Regions from separate parts of the Streptomyces sp. NPDC048192 genome, predicted to be linked through region 3. Evidence: riboswitches for the same ligand, from Rfam matches in the RefSeq annotation. Region 3 holds a riboswitch; each other region holds the start of a gene.
What was found. Region 3 has a riboswitch for cyclic di-AMP ahead of ACGFZN_RS10740 (M23 family metallopeptidase). Riboswitches for the same ligand answer to the same signal wherever they lie in the genome.
Positions count from the first base shown of each region.

Region 1: linked by a shared signal. The riboswitch ahead of ACGFZN_RS33590 (transglycosylase SLT domain-containing protein) and the one ahead of ACGFZN_RS10740 (M23 family metallopeptidase) in region 3 are both predicted to bind cyclic di-AMP.
Region 2: linked by a shared signal. The riboswitch ahead of ACGFZN_RS18530 (M23 family metallopeptidase) and the one ahead of ACGFZN_RS10740 (M23 family metallopeptidase) in region 3 are both predicted to bind cyclic di-AMP.
Region 4: linked by a shared signal. The riboswitch ahead of ACGFZN_RS11270 (transglycosylase family protein) and the one ahead of ACGFZN_RS10740 (M23 family metallopeptidase) in region 3 are both predicted to bind cyclic di-AMP.

Region 1 is NZ_JBIDAL010000019.1:145,765-153,349, forward strand. It holds gene ACGFZN_RS33580 (FAD-dependent oxidoreductase) at 1-761, shown strand, start outside; gene ACGFZN_RS33585 (HAD family hydrolase) at 931-1,743, shown strand; gene ACGFZN_RS33590 (transglycosylase SLT domain-containing protein) at 2,016-2,504, opposite strand; cyclic di-AMP (ydaO/yuaA leader) riboswitch at 2,507-2,713, opposite strand; gene ACGFZN_RS33595 (polyprenyl synthetase family protein) at 3,295-4,305, shown strand; gene ACGFZN_RS33600 (outer membrane lipoprotein carrier protein LolA) at 4,672-5,886, shown strand; gene ACGFZN_RS33605 (ABC transporter ATP-binding protein) at 5,957-6,979, shown strand; gene ACGFZN_RS33610 (ABC transporter permease) at 7,146-7,585, shown strand, end outside.
Region 2 is NZ_JBIDAL010000008.1:115,056-122,640, reverse strand. It holds gene ACGFZN_RS18545 (GNAT family N-acetyltransferase) at 1-1,481, opposite strand, end outside; gene ACGFZN_RS18540 (HPr family phosphocarrier protein) at 1,658-1,939, shown strand; gene ACGFZN_RS18535 (GntR family transcriptional regulator) at 2,092-2,778, opposite strand; gene ACGFZN_RS18530 (M23 family metallopeptidase) at 2,988-3,734, opposite strand; cyclic di-AMP (ydaO/yuaA leader) riboswitch at 3,747-3,907, opposite strand; gene ACGFZN_RS18525 (M16 family metallopeptidase) at 4,119-5,507, opposite strand; gene ACGFZN_RS18520 (M16 family metallopeptidase) at 5,504-6,898, opposite strand; gene ACGFZN_RS18515 (DNA topoisomerase (ATP-hydrolyzing) subunit A) at 7,156-7,585, shown strand, end outside.
Region 3 is NZ_JBIDAL010000004.1:533,786-541,370, forward strand. It holds gene ACGFZN_RS10725 (MarR family winged helix-turn-helix transcriptional regulator) at 1-211, opposite strand, end outside; gene ACGFZN_RS10730 (dihydrofolate reductase family protein) at 275-1,408, shown strand; tRNA gene ACGFZN_RS10735 (tRNA-Met) at 1,457-1,530, opposite strand; cyclic di-AMP (ydaO/yuaA leader) riboswitch at 1,820-1,988, shown strand; gene ACGFZN_RS10740 (M23 family metallopeptidase) at 1,996-3,021, shown strand; gene ACGFZN_RS10745 (aldo/keto reductase) at 3,098-4,042, shown strand; gene ACGFZN_RS10750 (PrsW family intramembrane metalloprotease) at 4,132-5,448, opposite strand; gene trmB (tRNA (guanosine(46)-N7)-methyltransferase TrmB) at 5,493-6,362, opposite strand; gene lhgO (L-2-hydroxyglutarate oxidase) at 6,386-7,585, opposite strand, start outside.
Region 4 is NZ_JBIDAL010000005.1:99,604-107,188, reverse strand. It holds gene ACGFZN_RS11295 (glycoside hydrolase domain-containing protein) at 1-508, shown strand, start outside; gene ACGFZN_RS11290 (SurA N-terminal domain-containing protein) at 655-1,308, shown strand; gene ACGFZN_RS11285 (nucleoside triphosphate pyrophosphohydrolase) at 1,394-2,455, shown strand; gene ACGFZN_RS11280 (cytochrome P450) at 2,452-3,744, shown strand; gene ACGFZN_RS11275 (transglycosylase family protein) at 3,912-4,964, shown strand; cyclic di-AMP (ydaO/yuaA leader) riboswitch at 5,163-5,335, shown strand; gene ACGFZN_RS11270 (transglycosylase family protein) at 5,340-6,029, shown strand; gene eno (phosphopyruvate hydratase) at 6,385-7,585, shown strand, end outside.

The sequences.
Region 1 (7,585 bases), on a different contig from region 3:
TGCCGGCGGAGCTCGTGGGTGCCGCGGCCGAGGGACCGGCGCCCACCGCTGCGGTCTCCCACAGTTCCCAGCATCACGACCTGGGCCGTTTCGCCCGCAAGGAGCTGATCGTGATCGGCGCCGGCCAGTCCGCGCTGGAGACGGCGGCGCTCGCGGCCGAAGCGGGGGCACGCGTGCGTGTCGTCGCGCGCGGCCGTGGCCGGGTCGCCTTCGGCGCCCCACCCTGGAAGCAGCCGAAGCTGCGGCCCGAGTCCCCGTTCGGCCGCGCCTGGTCGCTGTGGGCGCTCAGCTACTACCCGCACCCCTACCGCTATCTGCCCGAGCCCGCCCGGCACTTCCTGGTCCGCCGGGTTCTCGGCCCGCTCGGCGCCTGGTGGCTGCGCGAGCGCTTCGAGAGCGCCGTACAGGTGCAGGAGGTGGCGCGGGTCGTGGCCGCGGAGGCGTCGGACGGCAGGCCGGTCCTGACCGTCCGCACCCACGGCGGCCGCACCGAGCGGCTCACCGCCGACCACGTCATCGCCGCCACCGGCTACCGCGTCGACATCGCGGCGATGGACTTCCTCGGCCACGGACTGCGCACCCGGCTCGCGGTGAGCCGCGGCGCCCCCAGGCTCGGCGCCGGCTTCGTGTCGTCCGTCCCCGGCCTGTACTTCACCGGCCTGCCGGCGGCGTCGTCGTACGGCCCGGTGATGCGTTTCGTCTGCGGCACGGAGTTCGCCTCCCCGCGCCTGGCGAAACACCTCGCGGCGGCCCACGGCTGACACGGGCGCGGCACCCGGAACCGGACGCGTCACGCCACCGGCCCGCGTCCGGTTCCCGCGGGGGCCCGGTCATCGGGAAGCCGGCGGGCGGCACTTGGGGCCGATCAGCACGTAAGTGCGCAGGACGGCATGGTGAGTCGAGGAGGCGCGGTATCCGTATTCTCTGATCATGGCAGCCTCCCCCGCATATGCACTGATCGCCACCGACCTGGACGGGACGCTGCTGCGCGGCGACGACACCGTCTCCGACCGGTCGTTCGCCGCGCTCGCGCGGGTGGCGCGGGCCGGCGCCCGGCACCTGGTGGTCACGGGCCGCCCGGCCCCGCGGGTACGGCCCCTGCTCGCGCGCCTCGGCTGCACGGGGCTCGCGGTGTGCGGGCAGGGCGCACAGGTCTACGACGCCGGGAGCGGCCGGCTGCTGTGGTCGGTCCGGCTGGACCGGGAGCTCGCCGAGACGGCGCTCGGCAAGATCGAGGCCGAGGTGGGGCAGGTCTTCGCGGCCGTCGACCAGGACGGCGTGGAGGGGCTCACGCTCATCGAGCCCGGGTACCGGATGCCGCACCCGACCCTGCCGGCGGTGCGGGTCGGCCGGCGCGACGACCTGTGGTGCGCGCCGATCAGCAAGGTGCTGCTGCGCCACGCCGCCCTGTCGGACGACGAGTTGGCGGCGGTGGCGCGCGCGGTGGTGGGCTCGCTCGCCACGGTCACCATGTCGGGGCCGGGGACCGTGGAGCTGCAGCCGTCCGGGGTGACCAAGGCGACCGGTCTCGCGCTGGCCGCCGAGCGGCTCGGGATCGCTGCGGGGGAGGCGCTGGCGTTCGGCGACATGCCCAACGACATCCCGATGTTCGACTGGGCGGGGCGCGGGATCGCCATGGCCAACGCGCATCCCGAACTCAAGGCCGTGGCCGACGAGATCACCCTGTCGAACGAGGACGACGGCGTCGCCGTCGCCCTCGAACGGCTGTTTCCGGACCCCTGACCCTCGCGTGCCGGACCGGCCGGCCGGCACAACGGGACGCGGCCGTCCTGAGGAGGCCGGCACCGGTTGGGTGCGGCTCCCGTGCACGCGCGCGCACGCGCGTGGACGTGCGCACGCCCGCCGGATGCCCTGCGGCCGCCCGGCAGGCTCCCGTCCGTCAGGTGCGGGAAACGTGCCGGGCGGCCGGGGCCGGGGCGGCCCGCGGCACCGGCGGCGGCCGGGTCGCGGGACCGTTCAGGGGGCGGCCCATGGCTGTGGATTGGGAGGGGGCGTCAGTAGGCGCTGTTGACGTTGTCGATCGACCCGTAGCGCGCGGCTGCGTAGTTGCAGGCCGCGGTGATGTTGGCGACCGGGTCGTAGGGGCTGAAGGAGGTGCCGGCCACGTGGTACGCCTTGAACGTGGGGTCGATCACCTGGAGCAGACCCTTGGACGGGATGCCCGCGGCGGCGTTGGAGTCCCACAGGTTGACGGCGTTCGGGTTGCCGGAGGACTCCCGCATGACGTTGCGGTAAATCCCGTCGTAGGTGCCGGGGATGCCCTTCTGGGACATGATCGCGAGCGACTGGCGGATCCAGCCGTCCAGGTTGCCCTGGAACCCGCCGGGGGTGGCGGGGGTCGTGGTGCCGCTCGTGGTGGCCGCGGAGGCGCTGGTGGCGCCGATGAGCGGCAGGGCGAGTACGGCGGCGCCGGTGCCCACGGCGGCGAGGACGCGGGCGAGGCGGCTGTTGCGGGGTCGGCGGTGCCGAGCGGCTGCAGGCATGGGACGTTCCTCTCCTACGCCTGCGAGGTGAGCTGTCGGGTTCGGGCGGGGAGGTGCCCGGCCGTGCCCGGAAGAGACACGGCTTCACCCCTAGCCGTACCGGTGCGGTGCCGACCGGTCCGGCGACTTACCTGGGTCCCCCGCTCCTGCCGTACGAATGGTCCGTGGATGGGTGAGCGGGCGGCGGCAGGATTCGGCGTCCGCCCGACGGCCGGGAAGGTATGCGAGAGCACACGCCGGGAACAAGTATCTGCGTCACACAACGCCCCATTTGACCTTGGTCAATGCCATATGTGGCACTTGATCCTTTGCGGCCGCCAAGCCTCAACTGCCCTGCCGGGCAAGGCGAGAGAAGGGCGCGGCGGGTTCCTGCGGGAGAGACGGCGCGTGACCCAACTCACGTAATAACAAAGTATGTCAAATACGATATGGGGGATTTGCGTGCATCGGCTGAGCGGCGGAACCCGTGGCATGGTGCCCGTCGTTGTCGTGGTGATCGCGGTGGCCGCCGAGGGCGTGGGTGATCGCCGCGGCGTGGAGGAGGGTGCACGGGGTCGCTCCGTCCGCCTGTCGTTCGCGACAAAGCGGGTGGGTTCCTGTTAAGTCGATGAATGTCCGTTTTTACCACTTGATCGAAAACATACCGGTCATGATCCGATAGCACCCGGGCTGGACCGGTGGGCGCTATCGGTGATCGAACAGGGACCGGATACGCTGACTTGAGTGATGGCAGCGACCTATCGACAAACCGTGTAATCGCCAGCAGACACCAGCAGACAGGAGACCCCTCGTGACCGTCGTCGGGCCGTTCGGGCTGAGCGTGCGGGACCAGGCTCTCGAAGCCGATGTCCAGGCCGGATTGGCGGCTGTCGAGGAAGGCTTGCTCGAGGCCACCAAGAGCGAGGTCCCGTTCATCACGGAGGCCGCGCAGCACCTCGTACGGGCCGGCGGGAAGCGGTTCCGGCCGCTGCTCGTGATGCTCGCGGCCCAGTTCGGCGACCCCTACGCGCCGGGCGTCGTGCCGTCGGCCGTGGTCGTGGAGCTGACCCACCTGGCCACGCTGTACCACGACGACGTCATGGACGAGGCGGCCGTCCGGCGCGGCGTCGACAGCGCCAACACCCGCTGGGGCAACTCCGTCGCGGTCCTCACCGGCGACTTCCTCTTCGCCCGCGCCTCCCAGATCCTCGCCGACCTCGGCCCCGAGGCGGTCCGCGTGCAGGCCCTGGCGTTCGAACGGCTGGTCACCGGCCAGATCCTGGAGACCGCCGGCCCCTCCGACGGCCGCGACCCGGTCGAGCACTACCTGGACGTGCTCGCCGGCAAGACGGGCTCGCTGGTGGCCGTGTCCTGCCGGTTCGGCGCGATGATGTCGGGCGCCGACGAGACGGTGGTCGACGTGCTCACCCAGTACGGCGAGCGGCTCGGGGTCGCCTTCCAGCTCGCCGACGACGTCCTGGACATCGCCTCCGACTCGCACGAGTCCGGCAAGACCCCGGGCACCGACCTGCGCGAGGGCATCCCCACGCTGCCCGTGCTCCGGCTGCGCGAGCGCGCCGCCCGCCTGCGGCTGCCCGAGGACGTCGCCCTGTGCGAGCTGCTGGACTCCGACCTCAGCGACGACGCCCGGCACGCCGAGGCGCTGGCCGCGCTGCGCGCCCACCCGGCGCTGGAGCAGGCCCGCCGGGACACCGTCCGGTACGCGGAGGAGGCCCGCTCCGCGCTCGCCCCGCTGCGGGAGTGCGACGCCAAGGCGGCGCTGCTGGAGCTGTGCGACGCGGTCGTCCACCGCGCCGGCTGACCCGGACCGCCCACACCCCTCCGCCGACGCGCACCACGCAGGCCGTCGGCGGCCATGCACCCTCGTGTACGGCCGTGCCCCTCGTACGGCCACGCGCGCGTGCGTGCACGGCATCGCGTACGGCCCTCCCGCCCGTACGGCCCCCTCCGTTCCGGTGAGACCCCTACGGGTCGGCGGATCCGGGTGCCCTGCGTGTCATACCGCAGGAGTACGCGGAGTTGGCTCCGAGGTCTGACGCTTCCTCAAGGCCGATTTGGTGAGATGGAAACCACGGAAATCACCACTCCTCACCGATTCGGGTGAGAATGGCGGCTCAGGTGGACCAGCGTGAGGACAGCCGCCGCCGACGACGGAGGTAAGGCAGAGATGGCACCGTACGAATCCGACGACGCAGTGGACGCCGCACGAGTGGACGCCACGCGGGACGAGGAAGCGCACGCCGGCCGCCGCAAGGCCGCCCGCTACGCGGTCCCGGTCGCGGTGGTGGGCGTGGCTGCGGCCACGATCGGTCTGGTCCCGGCGCTCGCCGCCTCCGGTGACCCCGACCTGCCCAGGATCACCGCCCAGCAGCTCATCGAGAAGATCGCCAAGTCGGACGTCCAGCAGATGTCCGGGACCGTGCGGATCGACACCGACCTCGGACTGCCCGACCTCGGCGGCCTGGAGAACAGCCTGGCCTCCGGCGCCGCCAAGGGCTCCGGCGACGGCTCCTCCGCCGACCCGCAGTCCAAGCTCACCGAACTGGTCTCCGGCACGCACACCCTGCGCGTCGCCGCCGACGGCCCGGAGAAGCAGAAGCTGTCGCTGCTGGAGAGCGGCTCCGAGTACAGCCTCATCCACAACGGCAAGAACGTGTGGGGCTACGACAGCAAGAGCAACGAGGTCTACCACGGCACCTCGGCCGGCTCCGGCAAGGAGCACCGGGCCGAGCCCCCGGCCACCCCGAAGGACTTCGCCGACCAGGCGCTGAAGTCGGTGGACGACACCACGTCCGTCACCGTCGACGGCACCGAGCGGGTCGCCGGCCGCGACGCCTACAAGCTGCTGGTCAAGCCCCGCCAGTCCGGCACCACGGTCGGCGCGATCAGTATCGCCGTGGACGCGAAGACGGGCATGCCGCTGAAGTTCACGCTGACCCCGAAGAGCGGCGGCGCCGCCGTCCTCGACGTGGGCTTCGCGCAGGTCTCCTTCGCCGAGCCGGCCGCCTCCACCTTCGACTTCACCCCGCCCAAGGGCGCGAAGGTGACGGAGCAGAAGCAGGACTCGGCGCCGGGCAAGCACGAGCGGGCGACCGGCGAGGGCTTCGGCAAGGGCATGAACGGCTCCGACGTCCTCGGCAAGGGCTGGACGTCCATCGCCACCTTCGACACCGGCGCCAAGGGCGGTCTGCCGACCGGCTCCAAGGCCGGTGACCTCGGCGGCTTCCTCGGCTCGCTGGGCGACAAGGTGTCGGGCAAGTTCGGCAAGGGCACCTTCTTCTCCACCCGTCTGGTCAACGCCCTGATCACCGACGACGGCAAGGTGTACGTCGGCGCGGTGACCAAGGACGCCCTGGTGAAGGCGGCCGACGCGGGAAAGTGACCCGCTGCGGGCACTACGGACCGTGATCGTGCGTTGACCCTTCAGAGGAGCACGCACCGAGGGGGAGCCGATGGACGGACCGTCCGCCACGCAGCGGGAGGCGGGGGACGCGGAAGAGCGTGCCCCGGGGCAGCCGGAGCAGCGTGCCCCGGGGGACGCGGAGGCGAGCGTCATCGCCACCCGTGGCCTGACCAAGCGCTACCGCGGCGGACAGCTCGCCGTGGACGGCCTCGACCTCACCGTCCCGGCGGGCAGCGTCTTCGGCTTCCTCGGTCCGAACGGTTCGGGCAAGACCACCACCATCCGCATGCTGATGGGCCTGATCGAGCCGACCGCGGGCACGGCCCGCGTGCTGGGCCGCCCGATGCCCCGGGCGGCCCGGTCCGTCCTCCCCCAGGTCGGCGCGCTCATCGAGGGGCCGGCGCTGTACGGCTTCCTCTCCGGCCGGGACAACCTGCTGCGCTACGACGCCGCCGACCCGACCGCCGACCCCCGCACGCGGCGTGCCCGCGTCGCCGCCGCCCTGGACCGGGTGGGCCTCGCGGCGGCCGCCGGCAAGAAGGCGAAGGCGTACTCGCTCGGCATGAAACAGCGCCTCGGCCTCGCCGCCGCGCTGCTCCAGCCACGCCGGCTGCTCGTGCTCGACGAGCCCACCAACGGCCTCGACCCGCAGGGCATGCGCGAGATCCGCACCCTGATCCGGGAGCTCGCCGCCGACGGCACGACGGTGTTCCTCTCCTCCCATCTCCTCGACGAGATCGAGCAGGTCTGCACCCATGCCGCGGTCATGGCACGCGGCCGGCTCATCACCCAGGGAGCGGTGGCCGACCTGGCGGCCGGGGCGCGCGGCCGGCTGGTGGTGACGACCCCGGACCCGGCCGAGGCGGCCAGGGTGCTGAAGGAACAGGGCGCCGGGGACGTCACCGCCGAAGGCGACCGGGTCTCGGGCGAGCCGCCGCCGCGGGACCTGGCCGAGGTGAACGCGGCCCTGGTCGCGGCGGGGGTACGGGTCCGGGGCTTCACGGTCGAGCGGGCCTCGCTGGAGGACGCCTTCGTGGCACTGACGGGGGAGGGCTTCGATGTCGCGGGCTGAGACGTTCCCGGGAGGGGAGCCGGTCCCCTCGTCCGGACTCACCCCGGAGGCAGGACCGGGTCCGGCGTCCGGGCCGACCTCGGAGGCAAGACCGGTCCCCGTGTCCGGGCCGACTGAGGAGACCGAGCCGACGCCCGCGTCCGCGCCGACCCCCGGGCCCAGACCGATCCCCGTAGCCGACCTGGCCCCCGTGCCGCCCGTACGGCGGCCCAGCCCCCTGTGGGCGTTCGGGCTGCTGGGCAGTGAGCTGGTCACGACCCTGCGCCGTTGGCGCACGCTCGCGTTGCTCGGGGTGCTGGCCGCGGTGCCGGTGCTGGTGGGGATCGCGGTGAAGATCCAGACGCGGGGCGGCGGGGCCGCGGACCACAGTGGCCAGGGCCCGGCGTTCATCACGCAGATCACCAACAACGGCCTGTTCCTGGTGTTCACGGCACTCGCCGCGACGCTGCCGTTCTTCCTGCCGATGGCCGTCGGGGTCGTCGCGGGCGACGCGATAGCGGGCGAGGCCGGCGCGGGCACCCTGCGCTATCTGCTGGTCGCACCGGCCGGCCGTACCCGGCTGCTGCTCACCAAGTACACGACCGTGCTGGCCTTCTGTGTGCTGGC
Region 2 (7,585 bases), on a different contig from region 3:
GTGATCGTGTCGACCCGGATCACGCCGGCCTGCCGCAGCAGCGCGGCGACGGTGTCGGGCGGCAGCCGGGTGGCCCGTACCGCGTGGCCCTGGGGCGCGGAGCCGACGCCCTGCACCACGACCAGGGGTTTGGACGCCGCGGTGCGCCGCGCGAGGCGGGTGAACTTGCGCGGGTTGCCGATGGACTCCAGGTACATGAGGACGACGTCGGTCTCGGGGTCGTCGTACCAGTACTGGAGGACGTCGTTGCCGGAGACGTCCGCGCGGTTGCCGGCGGACACGAAGGTGGACACGCCGGTGACCCCGGTGACCCCGCCGCCGCGCCGGTGCAGCCGGGACAGCAGGGCGATGCCGATGGCGCCGGACTGGGCGAACATCCCGATGCGGCCGGGGCGCGGCAGCTCCGGCGCGAGGGAGGCGTTCAGCCGGACGTCCGCCGCGGTGTTGATGATCCCGAAGGCGTTGGGCCCGATGATCCGCATGCCGTACGCGCGCGCCTGGCGCACGAGCGCCCGCTGCCGCTCGCGCCCCTCGGGCCCGCTCTCGGCGTATCCGGCGGAGAGGACGACGAGCCCCTGCACCCCGTGTTCACCGCACTCGGCGACCACGGCGGGCACGTGCTCGGCGGGGACGGCGACCACGGCGAGGTCCACGTGGTCGCCGATGTCGCGGACGCTCCGGTGCGCCGGCACCCCGTCGACCTCGGTGAGGTCCTCGGGGAAGGCCTTGTTCACGGCGTGCAGCCGGCCGTCGTAGCCGGCGTCCCTGATGTTGCCGAGGACGCTGCGGCCGACCCCGCCGGGGGCGCGGCCGACGCCGACGACGGCGACGGAGCCGGGCCTGAGCAGCCGCCGTACCGAGCGGCCCTCGGCGCGCTGTTCACGCGCGCGCTGCACGGCCAGGGAGCGGTCGGTGGGTTCGAGGTCGAACTCCAGGCGGACCACGCCGTCCTCGAAGCTGCGCTTCTGCGTGTAGCCGGCGTCCGTGAACACCTTGATCATCTTGGTGTTGGCGGGCAGCACCTCGGCGGTGAAGCGGCGGATGCCGCGCTCGCGGGCGACCGCGGCGATGTGCTCCAGCAGGGCGGAGGCGACCCCGCGCCCCTGGTGCGCGTCCTGCACGAGGAAGGCGACCTCGGCCTCGTCGGCGGGTGCGGCGGCGGGCATGCCGTCCGCGCCGACGCGGTCATAGCGTACGGTGGCGATGAACTCGCCGCCTACGGTGGCCGCGAGTCCCACCCGGTCCACAAAGTCGTGGTGCGTGAAGCGGTGGACGTCCTTGGCGGAGAGCCTGGGGTACGGCGCGAAGAAGCGGTAGTACTTCGACTCGTCCGAGACCTGCTCGTAGAAGCTGACCAGGCGGTCGGCGTCATCAACGGTGATGGGCCTGATGCGTGCGGTGCCACCGTCGCGCAGCACCACGTCCGCCTCCCAGTGGGCGGGATACTGGTGCCGGTCCTTCCGGTCCGCCGAGGTCTGCATGGGCCCCAGAGTACGGCTCGCGTCCGACAACGGCGCGGGGCAGGCTGTGGAGGACGGCACGCCGGATCGAGGCCGCGGTCCGGCAGTGCCCGGGAAGGACACAGGTCCGATCCGGGCATGCTTCACGATATGGGAAACTGGTCTAGACAACCCTGAAGACTGAAGGGCAGCAACACATGGCTGAGCGCCGCGTCAACGTCGGCTGGGCCGAGGGCCTCCACGCCCGCCCCGCCTCCATCTTCGTCCGAGCCGCCGCGGCCGCAGGCGTCCCGGTGACGATCGCCAAGGCTGACGGCACCCCCGTCAACGCGGCCTCCATGCTGGGTGTCCTGGGCCTGGGCGCCCAGGGCGGCGAGGAGATCGTCCTGGCCTCCGACGCCGAGGGCGCGGACGCCGCTCTCGACCGCCTGGCCAAGCTGGTCTCCGAGGGCCTCGAGGAACTGCCCGAGACGGTCTGAGCACCGGGCACGCCGACCAGCGGAAGCCGTGTCGCCCTTTTCCGGGGCGGCGCGGCTTCCGCCCTTTTCCGGGATCATTGCGCTCACACGTGAATTCGGGCAGCGGAAATACACCGCCACCGAATTCCTCTTCTTTGTATACGGCGTCCGTGTTAATGCCGCAGACCCGAGATGTTTACGGCGTGTTGCGAAGTCCTCACACGCTCGGCGGCCCGCGGAGTGCGCAGCCGGTGCGCGGCCGTCGTGCGCTCGGTGTGCAGCGCCGTGAGCGCCCGCGCGCGTTCGCCGTCCCCGCGCGCCACCGCGTCGACGATGGCGCCGTGCTCCGCCCAGGCGTCCACCGGGCTGGCCGGCGCCTCCACGGCGTACATCCAGGCGATCTTGTGCCGGAGCTGGGTGAGCATCGCGGTCAGCGAGGGGCTGCCGCAGGCCTGGGCGAGCGTCTCGTGGAACCAGCCGCCCAGCGAGCGCAGATCCTCGCTGTTGCCCCTCCTGGCCCGCTCCTGGCCCAGCCTGACCAGGCCGCGCAGCACCTTCAGGTGGGCCTCGGTGCGCCGCTGGGCGGCCCGCGCGGCACCGAGCGGCTCCAGCAGCGTCCGCATCTCCAGCAGGTCGGCGGCCTCCTGCTCGGTCGGCTCGGCCACGCACGCGCCCGCGTGCCGGCGCGTCACCACGAACCCCTCGGCCTCCAGGGTGCGCAGGGCCTCCCGGACGGGGACGCGCGAGACGCCGTAGCGGCGGGCCAGGACGTCCTCGGTGAGGCGGCCGCCGCGCTCGTGGACGCCGGCGATGATGTCGTCCCGGATCGCCGTGCACACCGAATGCGCCGGAATACGCATGACCGACCTCCGCCTTAATCCCCGTGAAACGCCGACGATGGACGCCTGTTCCGTGACTCTATTCCAAGGAGCCGGAATTTCCGACGGCAGGCCGGAAGCCATGGATATTTTTTGGTCAGCGCCAGGGCGGAGCCGGCGGGAAAACGGCGAAAGCCCCGGCTCGGTGAGCCGGGGCCTCGCCGGGGCCTCGTCCGCCGCGCGCCGCGGTGTCAGACGTTCACGCCGTGCTTGCGGAGATAGGCGACGGGGTCGACGTCGGAGCCGTAGTCCGGGGTCGTACGGGCCTCGAAGTGCAGGTGCGGGCCGGTGGTGTTGCCGGTCGCGCCGGACAGGCCGATCTGCTGGCCCGGGACGACGCGCTGGCCGACGGAGACGCCGATGGACGACAGGTGGCCGTACTGGGTGTACATGCCGTCGGCCATCCTGATCACGATCTGGTTGCCGTACGCGCCGCCCCAGCCGGTGGAGACGACGGTGCCGGCGCCGACCGCGTGGACGGCCGTGCCGCTCGCCGCGTGGAAGTCGATGCCGGTGTGCGAGCCGGAGGCCCACAGGGAGCTGCTGGCCTTGTAGCCGGTGGAGACGTAGGAGTTCGCGATCGGGGCGACGAAGGTGTTCAGCAGGCGCTTGCGCTCGGCCTCGCGCGCCGCGCGCTCCCGGGCCTCGCGCTCCTGCCTGGCCTTACGGGCCGCGGCCTCCGCGGCCGCCTTCTGCTCGGCGGCCCGCTTCTGCGCGGCGGCCTGCGCGTCGATGTGCTCGGCCACGTCGTCGCTGACGGCGAGGACCGGGGTGAGGCCGGTCTGCGCCACGGTGTTCTCCGCGGCGAGCGCCGGGGAGGCGGCGAGGGTGCCGATGACTCCGGTGGTGGTGAGGGCAGCGATGCCGGCCGCCTGAGCGGTGGTGCGCTTGACCCGGCCGGGCTTGCGGTGCTTCCCGGTGGCGCACGTGAACGCCATGGAGTGGCTGGTCCTTTCCTTCCCTCTCGCCTACCGGGTTAGCTGACGGGTTCGGAGCAGGAAGGTCTCCTACGGGCTCCCTCGCGGCTCGCGCGGGCGCCCGATTCACCCCAGGGACGTGGGTCCCCGGCTCCCCTGGCTCGCGCCGTACGGGGACTCGGCGATGACTGTCCGGTGCCGCGGGTGCGGCGCACTGCCGGCGGACAGCCCGGACGACGCTACGAAAACCCGCTTTCGAATCCCAAACGGATCCGGGTGTTTGTAGCGCATCCCACAGGGCAGACAGGCAACCTCCGCCCCAAATCGGGCATCTGAGGAAGCGAGTGGAACAGCGTGGGGCTCCGACGGTCCACGAGCCGTCGGAGCCCCACGCGCGCGTGGCCGCTACTCGGCCGCCACGACGCTCACTTCGCCGATGCCGAGCGCCTCCACCGGCGCCTTGATCTGCGACGCGTCACCGACGAGGACGGTCACGAGGCGGTCCACCGGGAAGGCGTTCACGACGGCGGCCGTGGCCTCCACCGTGCCCGTCGCCGCGAGCCGCTGATACAGCGTCGCCTGGAAGTCGTCGGGCAGGTGCTGCTCGACCTGGTCGGCCAGCGTGCTCGCGACGGCCGCCGCGGTCTCGTACTTCAGCGGCGCCACCCCGACCAGGTTCTGCACCGCCACGTCCCGCTCGGCGTCGGTCAGGCCCTCCGCCGCGAGGGTGCGCAGCACCTTCCACAGGTCGTCCAGCGCCGGGCCGGTGTTGGGGGTGTCCACGGAGCCGCTGATGGCGAGCATCGACGCGCCCGTGCCGTCCGGCGCGGACCTCAGGACCTGGCCGAAGGCGCGCACCCCGTAGGTGTAGCCCTTCTCCTCGCGCAGGACGCGGTCCAGGCGGGAGGTGAGGGTGCCGCCGAGGCAGTAGGTGCCGAGCACCTGGGCGGGCCACACCCGGTCGTGCCGGTCGGGCCCGATCCGGCCGATGAGCAGCTGCGTCTGGACGGCGCCGGGCCGGTCCACGATGACCACGCGCCCGGTGTCGTCGGCGGTCACCGGCGGCACGGGCCGCGGCTCGCCCGGGGTGCCGGTCCAGGCGCCCAGGGTGTCGGCGAGCAGCGCGTCCAGGTCGACGCCGGTGAGGTCGCCGACCACGACCGCGGTGGCCGTGGCGGGGCGTACGTGCCGGTCGTAGAAGGCGCGTACGGCGCCGGCGTCGATCTTCTCGACGGTCTCCTCGGTGCCCTGGCGGGGACGCGACATGCGGGAAGCCGCCGGGAACAGCTCCTTGGACAGTTCCTTGGCGGCCCGCCGGGCGGGGTTGGCCAGCTCGTGCGGGATCTCGTCCAGGCGGTTGCGGACCAGCCGCTCGACCTCGCTCTCGGCGAAGGCGGGCGCGCGCAGGGCGTCGGCGAGCAGGCCGAGGCCCTTGGGCAGGCGGGAGACCGGGACCTCCAGGCTGAGCCGGACGCCGGGGTGGTCGGCGTGCGAGTCCAGGGTGGCGCCCGCGCGCTCCAGCTCGGCGGCGAACTCCTCGGCGGAGTGCTTGTCGGTGCCCTCGGAGAAGGCCCGCGCCATGATCGTGCCGACGCCGTCCAGGCCGGCCGGCTCGGCGTCCAGGGGCGCGTCCAGCAGCACCTCGACGGCGACGACCTGCTGGCCCGGGCGGTGGCAGCGCAGCACGGTCAGGCCGTTGTCCAGAGCCGAGCGCTCGGGGGCCGGGAACGCCCACGGCCTGGCCTCGCCGGGCTGCGGCTGGGGGTGGAAGTCCATGGTGGCGAGCTCGGTCACTTGGCCGTCTCCTCGTTCTCGTTACCGGCCTCTACGGTCGCTTCCTGCTCCGGGTCCTCGGGGACGCCCGCGTCCGGGACCTCCTCGGGGGTCTTCGGCTCGTACACCAGGACCGCGCGGTTGTCCGGGCGCAGGCGGGCCTTGGCGATCTCCTGGACCTCCTGGGGGGTCACCTCCAGGACGCGCTTGACGGCGGTGAGGGCCAGCTGCGGGTCGCCGAACAGGACGGCGTAGCGGCACAGTTCGTCGGCGCGGCCGGCGACCGTACCGAGCCGGTCCAGCCACTCGCGCTCCAACTGGGCCTGGGCACGCTCCATTTCCTCGGGCGTCGGGCCCTCCTCGGCGAACCGGGCCAGCTCCTCGTCGATGGCGGCCTCGATGACCGGCACCTCGACGTCACCGGAGGTCTTCACGTCCAGCCAGCCCATGGAGGGCGCGCCGGCCAGGCGCAGCAGGCCGAAGCCGGCGGTGACGGCCGTACGGTCGCGGCGGACCAGCCGGTTGTACAGGCGGGAGGACTCGCCGCCGCCGAGGACGGTCAGGGCGAGGTCGGCAGCGTCGCACGCGCGCGTGCCGTCGTGCGGGAGGCGGTAGGCGGCCATCAGGGCGCGCGCCGGGACCTCCTCGACGACGACCTCGCGCTTCTGCTCGCCGATGACGTCCGGCAGCGAACCGTCGCGTGGGGCCGGCTTGCCGTCGTGGGACGGGATCGACCCGAAGTACTTCTCCACCCAGGCGAGGGTCTGCTGCGGGTCGATGTCGCCGACCACGGAGAGCACCGCGTTGTTCGGCGCGTAGTAGGTGCGGAAGAACTGGCGGGCGTCCTCCAGGGTGGCCGCGTCCAGGTCCGCCATGGAGCCGATCGGCGTGTGGTGGTAGGGGTGGCCCTCCGGGTACGACAGGGCGGTCAGCTTCTCGAAGGCGGTGCCGTAGGGCACGTTGTCGTAGCGCTGGCGGCGCTCGTTCTTGACCACGTCCCGCTGGTTCTCCATGGACTCCTCGTCCAGGGCGGCCAGCAGCGAGCCCATGCGGTCGGCCTCCAGCCAGAGCGCCAGCTCCAGCTGGTGGGCGGGCATGGTCTCGAAGTAGTTGGTGCGCTCGAAGCTGGTGGTGCCGTTGAGCGAGCCGCCGGCGCCCTGCACGAGCTCGAAGTGGCCGTTGCCCTTGACCTGCGCCGAGCCCTGGAACATCAGGTGCTCGAAGAGGTGAGCCAGGCCGGTGCGTCCCTTGACCTCGTGGCGGGAGCCGACGTCGTACCAGAGGCAGACCGCCGCCACCGGGGTCAGGTGGTCCTCGGAGAGCACCACGCGCAGACCGTTGGCCAGCCGGTGCTCGGTCGCTGTCAGGCCCCCGGAGCCTGCCTCGGCTGTGGTCGTGTGACCCATGGGCATGTGCGTCCCTTCGCGAGCGGAGGCGGTTGTGAAAACCGCGGTTTTCCTGCCGTTCCTGCCACTGTATGCAACGCGTGCGGGACCTCGGCGACGTTCCGGCGGGACGTACGCCCACAGCGGATCCCGTAGCCTGCTGCGGACCCGCCCGCAGGCCCTGGGAAGCCCGCAGGGACGGGTCGTGGCACGGGTTGTCAGTGCCTCGGTCCACAATGGTCCGCGTCAGAACCGTCAATCCTTTGAGCAAGGAGCCGGCAGCGATGGCCCGCCGCAGTACGAAGACCCCGCCGCCCGACGACTCGTACGAGGAGAAGATCCTCGACATCGACGTCGTGGACGAGATGCGTGGCTCCTACCTCGAGTACGCGTACTCGGTCATCTACTCGCGCGCCCTGCCGGACGCCCGTGACGGCCTCAAGCCGGTGCACCGGCGGATCGTGTACCAGATGAACGAGATGGGCCTGCGCCCCGACCGCGGCTATGTGAAGTGCGCGCGTGTCGTCGGCGAGGTCATGGGCAAGCTGCACCCGCACGGCGACGCGTCGATCTACGACGCCCTGGTGCGCATGGCCCAGCCGTTCTCCATGCGCGTGCCGCTCGTCGACGGCCACGGCAACTTCGGCTCGCTGGGCAACGACGACCCGCCGGCCGCCATGCGGTACACCGAGTGCCGGATGGCCGAGGCGACCA
Region 3 (7,585 bases):
TGCGCGTGATCTTCAGCGTCTCGGCGAGGTCGGTCATGCGCAGCCGCCGGTCGGGCGCGTCGGAGAGGTTGGCCAGCACGGAGTAGAACAGGTGGGGCATGCCGGCGTCCTGCTGGAGCTGTCGGTCGATCGCGTCCTCCAGGAGGTGCGTCGCGGCCAGGTACGCGCGCCAGGCGCGCTGCTCCTCGGGGCTGAGCCAGCGGGTCGTCATGCCGCCAGTGTAAGTTTGTTTCAAACTTGAACCAAGCACGCCGCCCCCAGGGAGACCGCGCCGATGTCGTACCCGTACGTGCTGCTGTCCGCCGCCGTCTCCCTCGACGGCTACCTGGACGACACCGGTCCCGACCGGCTGCTGCTGTCCAGCCCGGCCGACTTCGACCGGGTCGACGCGGTGCGGGCCTCCGTCGACGCCATCCTCGTCGGCGCCGGCACGATCCGCGCCGACAACCCGAGGCTGCTGGTCAACTCCGCCGAGCGGCGCGCGGCCCGGCTCCGGGCGGGCCGGCCGGAGTATCCGCTGAAGGTGACCGTCACCGCCACCGGCGACCTCGACCCCGGCGCGCGGTTCTGGCACACCGGCGGCGACAAGCTCGTCTACACCACCGACGAGGGGGCCGAGCGGGCCGTCGGCCGGGTCGGCGGCGTGGCCGACGTCGTCCCGCTCGGCCCCGGCCTCGACTGGCGGGCGCTGCTGTCGCATCTGCACGACGTGCGCGGGGTGCGGCGGCTGATGGTCGAGGGCGGTGGCACGGTCCACACCCAGCTGCTGCGCCAGGGCCTCGCCGACGAGCTGCAGCTGGTCCTCGCGCCGCTGTTCGTCGGCGACCCGGCCGCGCCCCGCCTCTTCGGGCCGGGCGGCTACCAGGCCGGCCGGCTGCGGCTCACCGAGACCCGCCGTATCGAGGACGTGGTCCTCATGCGGTACGAGCCGACGGCCCCCGGCAGCGGCCCGCTGCCCACCGCCGCCGACCGGCACTGGCTGCGTACCGCCTGCGAGCTGGCCGCACTGTGCCCGCCCTCGAAGACGGCGTTCAGCGTCGGCGCGGTGGTGGTCGGCGCCGACGGCACGGAGCTGGCCCGCGGCCATTCGCGGGAGGGCGGCGACGCGGTGGTCCACGCCGAGGAGGCCGCGCTGGCGAAGATCGATCCGGCCGACCCGCGCCTGGCCGGCGCCACGGTCTACAGCAGCCTGGAGCCCTGCGCCCGGCGCGCCTCGCGGCCCGAGCCCTGCGCCGAGCTGATCCTTCGCGCGGGAGTACGGCGGGTGGTCACGGCGTGGCGGGAGCCGGACACCTTCGTGCCGGGGGCCGACGGGACCGGGGTCCTGGCCGCCGGGGGCGCGCAGGTGGTCGTCCTGCCGGAGCTGGAGGACCTCGCCAAGACGCCGAACGCCCACCTGCTGGGGTAAACACCCAGGGCCCGGAAACCAGCTGGTTTCCGGGCCCTGGGCCTTCAGTAGCGGGGACAGGATTTGAACCTGCGACCTCTGGGTTATGAGCCCAGCGAGCTACCGAGCTGCTCCACCCCGCGTCGTTGTGACTCCAGCATACACCAGTCCGAAGGCCGCCCGACGCCGCTCCCGGCCGGTCCTCACCAAGAGTGAGCGGGCGAGCGCCGTGCGCATAACATCTGAGACGCCATCATAAACGCCGACGCTGCTGTACGCCGGTCAACTCGCCCGTTTTTGCCGCACTCTTGGCTGGTAAGTCCCCCGCCGGAAACCTTAATGATCAAGCCGAACGGCTTGGAAAGTGACTGTCAGGTCTATTAACGTTCGATAACGCAGCGCGGTCGTCCCAGCCGTCACAAGAGGCGGCTCCGTGCGCACGCGCCGAATCCCGCGAGGGAACCGGGGAACCACCACCTTGGGGTGAATCACGCGGATGCCGTCGTGAACTCGCAGAGTCCACGACCGGTATACGCGCGTAGGAGACCTTCCTGCTCCGAACCCGTCAGCTAACCCGGTAGGCGGAGGAAGGAAAGGAGCACGCCCGAGTGGCGTCCAACCGGCCCGCCCCAGAAGCCCCCTTCATCCCCCAGCAGGCCGAGCCGGAGACCTTCGGCTACGGCGCCTACCGCGCCGAGGAGGGCCCCTGGGAGGAGTGGAACCCCACCGAGGACTCCGTCGCCCCGGTCCGCGGCCGGCACCGCGTCGCCAAGCAGCGCGGCGGCTTCGCGCGCAGCTCCACCGTCCTCGGCGTCGGTGTGATGGCCGCGGTCGGCGCGGGCGGCATGGCCAGCGCCAACACCGGCAAGCCGCCGGTCTCCATCTCCCTGCCGGACCTGGACTCCGTCGAGCACATCTTCGGCGGCTCCTCCCACACGCCCGAGGCCACCGCCGCCGGGCTCAGCAAGGTCGGCACCACCACCGACAGCGCCGAGAGCGGCAACGCGGGCGAGGCGCTGCGCAACCGGATCATGGCCCAGGCCGAGCAGCAGCGGGGCCAGGCCGACAGCAAGGCCACCGCCGCCGCGCTCGCCGCCGCCGAGAAGCAGACCGCCGACGCGGCCGCCAAGGCGGAGAAGGAGGCCGCCGCCAAGGCCGCCGCCGCCAAGGACAAGGCGGAGGCCGACGCCAAGAAGGCCGCCGAGGCCAAGCGGCTGGCGGAGCTGGCCAAGGAGTACACGCTGCCGGTCGTGTCGTACACGATCACCGGCACCTTCGGGCAGCCCGGCGCGATGTGGTCGTCCGGCTACCACACCGGTCTCGACTTCGCCGCCCCCACCGGCACCCTCATCAAGGCCGTCCACAGCGGCACGGTCACCGAGGCCGGCTGGGCCGGCGCCTACGGCTACCGCACCGTCCTGACCCTGGACGACGGCACCGAGCTGTGGTTCTGCCACCAGTCCTCGATCAACGTCTCCGTCGGCCAGAAGGTCTCCACCGGCCAGGTCATCGGCCGCGTCGGCGCCACCGGCAACGTCACCGGTCCGCACCTGCACCTGGAGGTCCACCCGAACGGGCAGGCCACCGCCATAGACCCGGCGCCCTGGCTGCGCGACAAGGGCCTCAACCCCTGAGCCGCACCGCTCTTTCCGCGGGATTCCCGCGCCGGCGGCGGAATGCGATCATCCGCCGCCGGCGTTGACTTGGAGCATGACTTCTCTGCGCACACTCGGTTCCTCCGGCCTCGAGGTCTTCCCGCTCTGCCTGGGCGGCAACGTCTTCGGCTGGACCGCGGACGAGGCGACCTCCTTCGCCGTCCTCGACGCCTACGCGGAGGCCGGCGGCAACTTCATCGACACCGCCGACTCCTACACGGCCTGGATCGAGGGCCACAAGGGCGGCGAGTCCGAGACGGTCCTCGGCAAATGGATCAAGTCCCGCGGCAACCGCGACCGCGTCGTCGTCGCCACCAAGGTCAGCCAGCACCCCGAGTACCAGGGGCTGTCCGCCGCCAACATCAAGGCCGCCGCCGACGCCTCCCTGCGCCGCCTGGACACCGACTACATCGACCTGTACTACACCCACTTCGACAAGCCCGAGACCCCCGTCGAGGAGATCATCGGCGCGCTCGACGAGCTGGTCCGGGCCGGCAAGGTCCGGCACATCGCCGCCTCCAACATCAGCCCCGAGCGCCTGAAGGCCTCGCTGGACTTCTCCGACCGCGAAGGCCTGGCCCGGTACGTCGCCCTCCAGCCCCACTACAACCTGGTCTCCCGCGACACCTACGAGGGCCCGCTGCAGGACCTGGTCGCCGAGGAGGGCCTGGCCGCGGTGCCGTACTTCTCCCTCGCCGCGGGCTTCCTGACCGGCAAGTACCGCCCCGGCACCAAGGTCGACAGCGCCCGCGCCGGCCGGGCCCGGGAGTACGCCGACTCCGAGCGCGGCCAGAAGGTGCTGGCGGCCCTGGACGAGGTCGCCGCCGCCCACGACGCCCCCGTCGCCACGGTCGCCCTCGCCTGGCTCGCCGCCCAGCCCACCGTCACCGCCCCGATCGCCTCGGCCCGCACGGTGGAGCAGCTCCCGGCCCTGCTCGGCGTGGTCGGCCTGCGGCTGACGGAGAAGGAGCTGGCCCAGCTGACGGAGGCGTCCGCCTGATCCCTCACCGCCGCTGAGCGCCGTTCGCGCCGCGACGGCGCTCAGCACTCGCGGCAGTGGGGGAGGGGCCGAGGCCCCGCGCCCGCCCGCTACGTCCGGTACGGGTTGTAGGCGGAGTAGGGCGCCACCGGACCGCCGTAGGCCGGCCAGTACGGCGTGGGGGCCGGCGGTGTGTGCACCGGACGCGGCTGCGGGGCCACGCGGGCCGCGTACTCCAGTGCCGGCCGGGCCGCCTCCCGCCGCTTCCACAGCTCGTCCAGCAGCTCCCGCTCCCGTACGACGAAGTCGGCCCCGGCCTTGCCGCGGCGCCCCCGGTGCCGCAGGAACGCGAGGGAGGTGGCGTACGCCTCGTACCGGGCCACGGCCTGCGCCGCCGGCCGGCCGCCGTGGTGCCGGGCGTAGTCCCGGGCCGTGCGCCGCGCCCGCATCGACCCGAGCGCGAACGGCTCGGCCGGCCCCAGCCACCCGGCCAGCACATACGCCGGCAGCTCCTCCCGCACGGTGCGCAGCTCCCGCTGCCGCGTGAAGATCGCGAGCCAGGTCAGCAGCGCGAACACGGGCACCATGAATCCGCCGTAGACGGCGAAGAACCCGAACTCGCCGAAGGTGGAGGAGCCGTTCCAGAAGGCGTGCATGCTCATCGCCAGCAGCAGACCGCCGAGCGGCAGCAGCACCCGCCGGGCCCGCTGCCGCTCGGCGGAGAGCGCCGAGACGCCGAAGCCGAGGCCGGTGAGGGTGGTGAACAGCGGGTGCGCGAACGGCGACATCACGATGCGCACGAAGAAGGTGGCGGCGGTGACGGAGGCGATGCCGCTGCCGCCGCTGACCTGGTCGGCCCCGAAGGCCGTGCCCAGGTAGAGGATGTTCTCGGTGAACGCGAACCCGGTGGCGGTGATGCCCGCTATCACCACCCCGTCGACGATCCCGGTGAAGTCCCGTCTGCGGAAGAGGAAGACCAGCAGCACGGCGGCGGCCTTGGCGGACTCCTCCACGATGGGCGCTATCACGGTGGCGCCCAGGGTGTCGGCACCGGCCGGATCGGCGGTGGCGGTGGCTATCCACTTCGTCGCGAAGCTGTTGGCGACGATGGCTATCAGCGCCGCCGCGCACGCTCCCCAGGCGAAGGCGAACACCAGGTTCCGCCAGGGGCCCGGCTCCACCCGGTCCAGCCACCGGAAGGCGGCCAGCAGCCAGGGCACGGGCAGCACGGCTAGGCCGAGCCCGACCAGGAACCCCTCGGTGCCGGTCTGCCGGCGCACCAGCGCCAGGATGACCAGACCGGACATGGCCAGCAGGGTGATCAGCGCCCCGTACCGCACCCACGGGCGCTGCCACCAGTGCGGATGGCGCAGCACGGGGCCGTGCGGGCCCGGGGGATAGGTCGGGAAGCAAGGACTGGTGGCCACGGCATCGACCCTAACGGTGGCGGGACGAAGGGCTGGAGTTTTTGTCAGCCCCGCTGACCGGACTGATCGCGGTCCTGCCGGTCGCGGGGACCGCCGTCCCGGTGCGGTACGCGGCGGAAGAGCAGATCGTTCACCACGTGTCCCTTCTCAAGACCCTGGCCCTCGAAACGGGTCAGCGGCCGGAACCCGGGGCGCGGCGCGAAACCGCCGTCCGCCTGCGTGTTCTCGAAGCCGGGGTGCGCGGTGAGCACCTCGAGCATCTGCTCGGCGTACGGCTCCCAGTCGGTCGCGCAGTGCACGATCGCGCCGGGCCTGAGCCGGGCCGCGGCGAGGTCGAGGAACGCGGGCTGGATGAGCCGCCGCTTGTGGTGCCGCTTCTTGGGCCAGGGGTCCGGGAAGTACACCCGCAGCCCGTCGAGGGCGTCGGGGACGAGCATCTCCCTGAGCAGGATGATCGCGTCCCCGTTGGCCACGCGTACGTTGGACAGGCCGCCTCGGTCGGCGAGCGCCAGCAGGTTGCCCTGGCCCGGGGTGTGGACGTCGACGGCGAGGATGTTGGTGTCCGGGTCGGCGGCGGCCATCTGCGCGGTGGCCTCGCCCATCCCGAACCCGATCTCCAGCACGACCGGTCGTTCGTTGCCGAACAGCGCGGCCAGGTCGATGACCCGCTGCCCGTCGATGTCCAGGCCCCACTTCGGCCACAGCCGCTGCAGCGCGTCCGCCTGCCCGGCGGTCACCCGGCTGCGCCGCGGCTGGAAGCTGCGGATCCGCCGCTCGAAGTGCGACCCGGCGGGATCGGCCTTGGGACCGTCCGGGAACCGGGGCTCGCCCTTGGCCCGGGTGTGCCGGACGGGCACGCCGGCGGTGCGGGGGGCGGGCGTGGGGGCTTCGGGCGCGTTCAGGGAGTCAGACACAGTGCTTCCGATTTTACGGGGCACTACGCGGACGCCGTCCCGAGCATGTCCAGCACCCGGCGCCCGATCTCCCGCCCGATCGGCAGGGAGGCGGTGGCGGCCGGGGACGGCGCGTTGAGCACGTGGACGGCCCGCGCTCCCTCGCGGATGAGGAAGTCGTCGACCAGCGTGCCGTCCCGCAGCACCGCCTGGGCCCGCACCCCGGCGGGGGCCCGCACCAGGTCGTCCGCCCCGACCGCGGGCAGCAGCCGGCGCACCGCCTGGAGGAACGCCCCCTTGGACAGCGAGCGGTGCAGCTCACCCGCGCCGTATCTCCAGTGCCGCCGGGCGATCGCCCACGACCCGGGCCAGGCCAGGGTCCCGGCCAGCTCCCGGGGGCGTACGACCCCCCAGCCGTACCCCTCACGGGCCAGGGCCGGCACCGCGTTGGGCCCGATGTGCACGCCGCCGTCGATGCCCCGGGTCAGATGGACCCCGAGGAAGGGGAAGGCCGGGTCCGGCACCGGATAGACCAGCCCGCGCACCAGCTCCGGCCGCGCCAGCTCGTAGTACTCCCCGCGGAACGGCACGATCCGCACCCCTGGCTCGTCCCCGGTCAGCCGGGCCACCTCGTCGCAGTGCAGGCCGGCGCAGTTGACCAGCACCCGGGCCCGGACGACGTCTCCGCCCGCGGTGAGGACGGCCACGCCGCGCTCCGGGCGGCGGTCGATCCGGACCACCCGGGAGCCGTAGCGGATCTCGGCGCCGGAGGCCCGCGCCAGCTGGCGGGCCACTCCGGCGAAGTCGCACACGCCCGTGGTGCCGACGTGTATGGCGGCGAGGCCGCGGACCTCGGGTTCGTACTCCCCGATCTGCGCGGGGCCCAGCTCGCGGACCGGGATGCCGTTCTCCCTGCCGCGCTGCACGAGCGCGTGCAGCCGGGGCAGCTCCTCGCGCTCGGTGGCGACGATCAGCTTGCCGGTGACGGCGTGCGCGATGCCGTACTCGGCACAGAACTTCACCATCTCGGCGGCGCCCCGCACCGCGTACCGCGCCTTGAGCGAGCCCGGGCGGTAGTAGATCCCGCTGTGGATCACGCCGCTGTTGCGCCCCGTCTGGTGCCGGGCCGGGCCCGGCTCCTTCTCCAGCACGGTGACCGCCGTGCCCGGCGCGGCCCGGGTGATCGCATACGCCGTGGACAGCCCGACGATCCCCCCACCGACCACGAGCACGTCACAGTCGTA
Region 4 (7,585 bases), on a different contig from region 3:
CGTCGGCGCCCAGCCGCCCTGCCAGTCCGGCTCCAACCCGGAGAAGCTCACCGCCACCACGGCCGCCTCCCTCGGCAGGACGGACGCGGACGACGCGGTGGCCAAGGCGTCGGCGCTCGGGATGAAGGCCGGCAGCCCCGTCTTCCTCGACATGGAGCCGTACGACATCACGAACACGTCGTGCAACAACGCCGTGCTGACGTATGTCCGGGCCTTCGACAAGGAGCTGCGCGCCAAGACCTACCGCAGCGGCTTCTACGGCTTCACCAGCTCCAGCGCCAAGGCGATCGCCACCGCCGCCGACAAGACGGACCTGCCGGGCAACCTCTGGTACGCGCTGTGGGACAAGCAGTACACCACCACCTCGGACTGGCCGTGGGGCTCCACCCGGTTCACCGGCCACAGCCGCGGCCACCAGTACCTCGTGAACAGCAAGGAGACGCGGAACGGCTACACGATCACGGTGGACCGTGACGCCTGGGACGGTCCGGTGGCCATCACGGGCTGAGCGCGCGGAAGGCGCGGCGGGCGCGGCGGTGCCGTAAGCGGCGGTGAATCGTTGGTCGAATGGCTTGGCCTGAGCCGAGCCGCTGCCTACCATCGATCACCGCAAGACTTTGTGCACCGCCGCACAATCTCCCCCAGGAGGTCTCCTTGCACCGCCGCCGTCGCACCGCGCTCGTCCTCACCGCCGCGCTCGCCGCCGCGGCACCCCTGCTGACCGCCTGCGGAAACGACGCGCACCCCGGCGCCGCGGCCGTCGTCGGCGGGCAGCGGATCACCGTCGCGCAGCTGCAGAGCCGGGTCGACGAGGTCCGCGCGGCGCAGCGGGCCGCGGTGCCGGACGAGACCCAGTACGAGCAGGTGCTCGCCTCCACCAGCAGCCTGACCCGGGACACCCTGCACAACATGGTCCTCGACCGGGTGCTGCACCGCGCCGCCGAGGACGCGGGCATCACGGTCACCCGCGAGGAGGTCCAGCAGATGCGCACGGGCCTGGAGCAGCAGGCCGGCGGCGCCAAGGGCCTGCAGACGGCCTGGCTGCAGAAGTACGGCATCGCGCCCGCCCGCCTCGACGACAACCTCCGGCTCCAGCTGGAGGCGCAGAAGCTGGCCCAGCACCTCGGCACCGACACCAGCCAGCCCGCCTTCTGGAAGGCCCTGTCCAAGGCGTCCCAGGAGCTGCACATCGACCTCAACCCGCGCTACGGCGCCTGGGACGTGCAGAAGAGCAGCCGCGTGGACGCGCGCACACCCTGGGTGCGGGAGGTCACGACGGCGTCCGGCGGGCAGACGCTGACCTCGTGACGCGGTAGGTCATACGATCACACGATCGTCCCCGCCCTGTGGACAACCGGAACCGCTCCTGGTCGGAGTGGGTTACGTTCGGATCGTGAACGCATCCAGCCCCGACCACGCCCCCGCCGCCGGCCCCGGCCGCGTCGTCCTGCTCACCACCAGCCACCGCGTCGCCCCCGGCCTGCTGTCCTGGCCGGCCTGGCAGGCCCTGCGCGCCGCCGACGCCGTGCTGTGCGCGGACGGCGCGCATCCGCAGCTGCCGTATCTGCGCGAGGCCGGGATCACGGTCCGGGAGGCGTCCCCCACGGCGCAGGAGCTGGTCGACGCCTGCGCCGGCGGGCGCACGGTGGTGGTCGTGGCCACCGGCGAGGGGGAGCCCGCGCTCACCGACGGCCTGGCCCGGCTGGCCGGCTCCGGCCGGACCGCCATGCCGGAACTGGAGCTGCTGCCCGCCTCCTACGACCTGCCCGGCGCCCGCCTGCTGGACCTCGTGCAGGTCATGGACCGCATCCGCGCCGAGTGCCCCTGGTCCTCCCGGCAGACCCACGAGGACCTCGCCAAGTACGGCATCGAGGAGGCGTACGAGCTGGTCGAGGCGATCGAGGCCGGCGACCGCGAGGAACTGCGCGAGGAGCTCGGCGACGTGCTCCTCCAGGTCGTCTTCCACTCCCGGATCGCCGAGGAGCACCCGGACGCGCCGTTCTCCGTCGACGACGTGGCCGGCGGCATCGTCGCCAAGCTCGTCCACCGGCACCCCCATGTCTTCGGGGACGAGAAGGCCGAGACGCCGGAGGACGTCAAGGAGCACTGGCTGCGCACCAAGGCCGAGGAGAAGCGGCGCTCCTCGGTGACCGAGGGCGTCCCGCTCGGCCAGCCCGGCCTGGCCCTCGCCGCCAAGCTCGTCTCCCGCGCGCGCACGGCGGGCCTGGACGTGCCGCTGCCGCAGGGCGAGGGCATCGGCTACCAGCTGCTGGCCCTGGCGGCCCGCGCCGAGGCGGAGGGCGTGGACCCGGAAGCGGCCCTGCGCGCGGCGGCACGCGCGTACCGGGACGCGATCCGTCAGGCGGAGGGCGTCGCTCCCGAGGCGATACGCCGGGCCACCGACGGCCACCGCGACGCGGAGACCCACGAGGCGGGGGATACGGTCGACCCGTGACCGGCCAGCACCACCCGACCCCCGACCCCGGCGACCTCCCGGGCCCCGTGCCCGCGCTGTTCAGCTGGGAGTTCGCCACCGACCCCTATCCCGCCTACGCCTGGCTGCGCGAGCACGCGCCGGTGCGGCGGACGCGACTGCCCAGCGGGGTGGAGGCCTGGCTGGTCACCCGGTACGGCGACGCCCGGCAGGCCCTCGCCGACCAGCGGCTGAGCAAGAACCCCGCGCATCACGACGAGCCGGCGCACGCCAAGGGCAAGACCGGTATCCCGGGCGAGCGCAAGGCGGAGTTGATGACGCATCTGCTGAACATCGACCCGCCGGACCACACCCGGCTGCGCCGGCTGGTCAGCAAGGCGTTCACCCCCCGCCGGGTCGCCGAGTTCGCGCCGCGGGTGCAGGAGCTGACCGACCGTCTCATCGACCGGTTCGCCGGGCAGGGCTCCGCCGACCTCATCCACGAGTTCGCCTTCCCGCTGCCCATCTACGCCATCTGCGACCTGCTCGGCGTCCCGCGCGAGGACCAGGACGACTTCCGGGACTGGGCGGGGATGATGATCCGCCACGGCGGCGGGCCCCGGGGCGGGGTCGCGCGGTCCGTGAAGAAGATGCGCGGCTACCTCGCCGAACTCATCCACAGGAAGCGCGAGGCGCTGCCCGCCGAGCCCGTGCCCGGCGAGGACCTCATCTCCGGCCTGATCCGCGCCTCCGACCACGGCGAGCACCTCACCGAGAACGAGGCCGCGGCGATGGCCTTCATCCTGCTGTTCGCCGGTTTCGAGACCACCGTGAACCTGATCGGCAACGGCACCTACGCCCTGCTCACCCACCCCGGGCAGCGCGAGCGGCTCCAGGCGTCCCTGGCCCACGGGGAGAGGGACCTGCTGGAGACCGGCGTCGAGGAACTGCTGCGCTACGACGGCCCGGTGGAGCTGGCCACCTGGCGGTTCGCCACCGAGCCGCTCACCATCGGCGGACAGGACATCGCGCCGGGCGACCCGGTGCTGGTGGTGCTCGCGGCGGCGGACCGGGACCCGGAGCGGTTCGCCGGCCCGGACGTGCTGGACCTCGCCCGCCGCGACAACCAGCACCTCGGCTACGGCCACGGCATCCACTACTGCCTCGGCGCGCCGCTCGCCCGGCTGGAGGGCCAGACCGCACTCGCCACCCTGCTCACCCGGCTGCCCGACCTGCGGCTCGCCGCCGATCCCGCCGATCTGCGCTGGCGCGGCGGGCTCATCATGCGGGGACTGCGCACGCTGCCCGTGGAGTTCACGCCCACCGCCTGACGACGCTCCGTGGAGAAAAAAGTGACGGGCGTTCAACTATGTGATCTTCACGTGATCTGCGCGGCATGAACTTGTGACAAGTGATCGTCTGACGATACGTTCACCCATCAGCGTGGCGAGGGCACCGTCCGCCGCGCCGGTTCTGCAGTCGCACGAAAGGCTTCCGCATGCTCTCCGGGAACGGTCGTCACCGTCGCCCCCGTCAGGCTCCGGCCCTCCTCGTCGCGGCCGGAGTGACCGGCTCGGCCATCGCCATCCCGCTCCTCGGCGCCGCGAGCGCCCACGCCGCCGACGGCACCACCTGGGACCGGGTCGCCGAGTGCGAGAGCGGCGGATCCTGGAGCGCGGACACCGGGAACGGCTACTACGGCGGCCTGCAGATCTCGCAGGAGGACTGGGACAAGTACGGCGGCACGCAGTTCGCGGAGAGCGCCGACCAGGCCAGCCGCAACCAGCAGATCGCCGTCGCCGAGAAGATCCTCGCCGACAGGGGCACCGCGCCGTGGGCCATGTGCGCGCTGACCGCCGGGCTGACCTCCCACTCCGGCTCGCTCGACGTCGACACCGGCGTCGGCGGCTCCGGCGGCAGCGGCGGTGCGGACGGCGCCTCCGGCTCGGCCGACGGCTCCGGCTCGTCCGGTCTGCCGGATTCGTCCTCCCAGGGCTCCGGTTCCGACCAGACGTCCGGCTCGGACTCCTCCGGCTCCGGCACCTCCAGCCCCGCCCCGGACGCGAGCGGCACGCCCGCTCCGGGCGCCGGCGGCGACGCCACCGGCACCCCGGACACGGCCGGCCCCACCGGAACCAGCACCCCCAAGTCGGACAAATCTCATGAGTCCGGCACGCGGGACGCCGGACGTTCACAGGGGAGCGCCGGTTCCTCCGCGGCGACGCCGGGTGCCGACAAGTCGGACAATTACCAGCAGAGCGCCGGTTCTTGGAGCCTGGTCGACACTGGAGCGCTCAGCAGTGGCGGACGTCACCGCGGCGCAAGCGCGGACGAAAGCGTGACAAACGGTCAGGAGTCCGCGGAGTCCGGCCGTCACGCCGGCCGCGGACCGGACACGTACACCGTCCGCGAGGGCGACTCCCTCGCCTCCATCGCCGACTCGCTCGGCGTCGACGGCGGCTGGCACGCGCTCTACGAGAGCAACAAGAAGGTCATCGGCGCCGACCCGGACCACATCGCCGCCGGTCAGACCCTGAAAGTCGACGGATAAGACGGCGCCGGTCAGGGCCAGTTGACGCCCCACTTGATCACACAATGTCCGGTTTGGAGAAAGTGTGGGATGAGTCTCAGAAGCCCTGATCGTCTTTGAAATTCGGCCGACGGCCTGTCTACGGTCAGGACCGCTCGTCACCACGAGCCCCGGCAGTCGCAACGCCGAATCCTGCCAGCGGTTGCCCGGGAACAGTCGTCGCGTCAAGCGCCGTAGGCAGGAGCGGGGGACCCAAGGTAAGTGCCGCGCCCAGCAGTTGCTGCTCGGCCGGCTAGGGGTGAAGCCGCACCTCGCGCAAGCGGGAGTGCGGCCGGGCAACTCAACCGGCCCGAACCCGACAGCTCACCTCGCAGGCGTCGGTGAGGGGATCGATCCATGCTGTTTTCCGTCAAGGGCAAGCACCGCCGCCCGTCCAAGGCCGTCCGTGCCGTCGCGCTCGCCGGTGTCACCGGCGCCGCCGTCGCCGCCCCGCTGATGGCCGCGGGCAACGCCTCCGCCGCCACCGCCTCCCAGTGGGACGCCGTCGCCCAGTGCGAGTCCGGCGGCAACTGGTCCATCAACACGGGCAACGGCTTCTACGGCGGCCTGCAGTTCACCAACTCCACCTGGGCCGCCTACGGCGGCACCGCCTACGCCCCGCGTGCCGACCTGGCCGGCAAGGCCCAGCAGATAGCCGTCGCCGAGAAGGTCCTCGCGGGCCAGGGCAAGGGCGCCTGGCCGGTCTGCGGCACCGGCCTGAGCAGCACGCCGTACAACGGCTCCGCTCCCGCCGCCTCCACGAAGTCGTCGTCGAGCGGCACCGCCACCCGCTCCACCGACCAGCAGGCCGCCACCCGCTCCACCACGCGCACGGCCCCGTCGGCGAGCAAGACCGTCACCACCCCGACCGGTGCGAAGGTCAAGAAGGGCGACGGCGAGTACAAGGTGGTCAAGGGCGACACCCTCAGCTCCATCGCCGTCAAGCACGGCGTGCAGGGCGGCTGGCAGAAGCTGTTCCAGCTGAACAAGGACATCGTCAAGAACGCCGACCTCATCTACCCGGGTCAGCAGCTGCACCTCAAGTGACGGCCGGGGGCTGACGCCCGGCTCCGGGCCGGCCCACAGCGTCCTCACAGCCGCCGCCCCCACACTGGAGGCCTCGTGAGGGCCACCCCCCGTCCCCACGGGCTCCCCGCCCCGGCGCGCGTTCCCCCGTACGCGCCGGGGCGGGGCTTTTCTTTGCCCGGCCGTCTTCTGCCGTTCCCCCGCACCCCCCTTTGTTCCGGCGGTGAACAATGGGTACCGTCTGCGTGTCCCTCCCGTCCACGGGACGGTCGGTCGGTGGCCGGCGCCCCGGGGACGGTTAGGCTCTAGTCGCACGGCGCGGCCGCAAGGCACACGCCCCGCACTTCCAGCGTCACATCCCAAGAAGGAGATGCTCGTGCCGTCCATCGACGTCGTCGTAGCCCGGGAAATCCTGGACTCCCGAGGCAACCCCACGGTCGAGGTCGAGGTCGGCCTCGACGACGGCAGCACGGGTCGTGCCGCCGTCCCGTCCGGCGCCTCGACGGGCGCCTTCGAGGCCATCGAGCTGCGCGACGGTGACCCCAACCGCTACCAGGGCAAGGGCGTCGAGAAGGCCGTCCTCGCCGTCATCGAGCAGATCGGCCCGGAGCTGGTCGGCTACGACGCCACCGAGCAGCGCCTGATCGACCAGGCCATGTTCGACCTGGACGCCACCGACAACAAGGGCTCCCTCGGCGCCAACGCCATCCTCGGCGTCTCCCTCGCCGTCGCCCACGCCGCCTCCGAGGCGTCCGACCTCCCCCTCTTCCGCTACCTGGGCGGCCCCAACGCGCACCTGCTGCCGGTGCCGATGATGAACATCCTCAACGGCGGCTCGCACGCGGACTCCAACGTGGACATCCAGGAGTTCATGATCGCCCCGATCGGCGCGGAGTCCTTCTCCGAGGCCCTGCGCTGGGGCGCCGAGGTCTACCACACGCTGAAGAAGGTCCTGAAGAACAAGGGCCTGGCCACCGGTCTCGGCGACGAGGGCGGCTTCGCCCCGAACCTCGGCTCCAACCGCGAGGCCCTGGACCTCATCCTGGAGGCCGTCAAGGAGGCCGGCTACACCCCCGGCGAGCAGATCGCGCTCGCCCTGGACGTGGCCGCGTCCGAGTTCTACAAGGACGGCTCCTACGTCTTCGAGGGCAAGAACCGCTCGGCCGCCGAGATGACCGAGTACTACGCGGAGCTGGTCGAGGCCTACCCGCTGGTCTCCATCGAGGACCCGCTGTTCGAGGACGACTGGGAGGGCTGGAAGACCATCACCGCCCAGCTCGGCGACAAGGTCCAGCTCGTCGGCGACGACCTGTTCGTCACCAACCCCGAGCGCCTCGCCCGCGGCATCGAGGAGGGCGCCGCCAACGCCCTGCTGGTCAAGGTGAACCAGATCGGCTCGCTGACCGAGACCCTGGACGCCGTCGAGCTGGCCCAGCGCAACGGCTACAAGTGCATGATGTCCCACCGCTCCGGCGAGACCGAGGACGTCACCATCGCCGACCTCGCCGTCGCCACCAACTGCGGCCAGATCAAGACCGGCGCCCCGGCCCGCTCCGAGCGCGTCGCCAAGTACAACC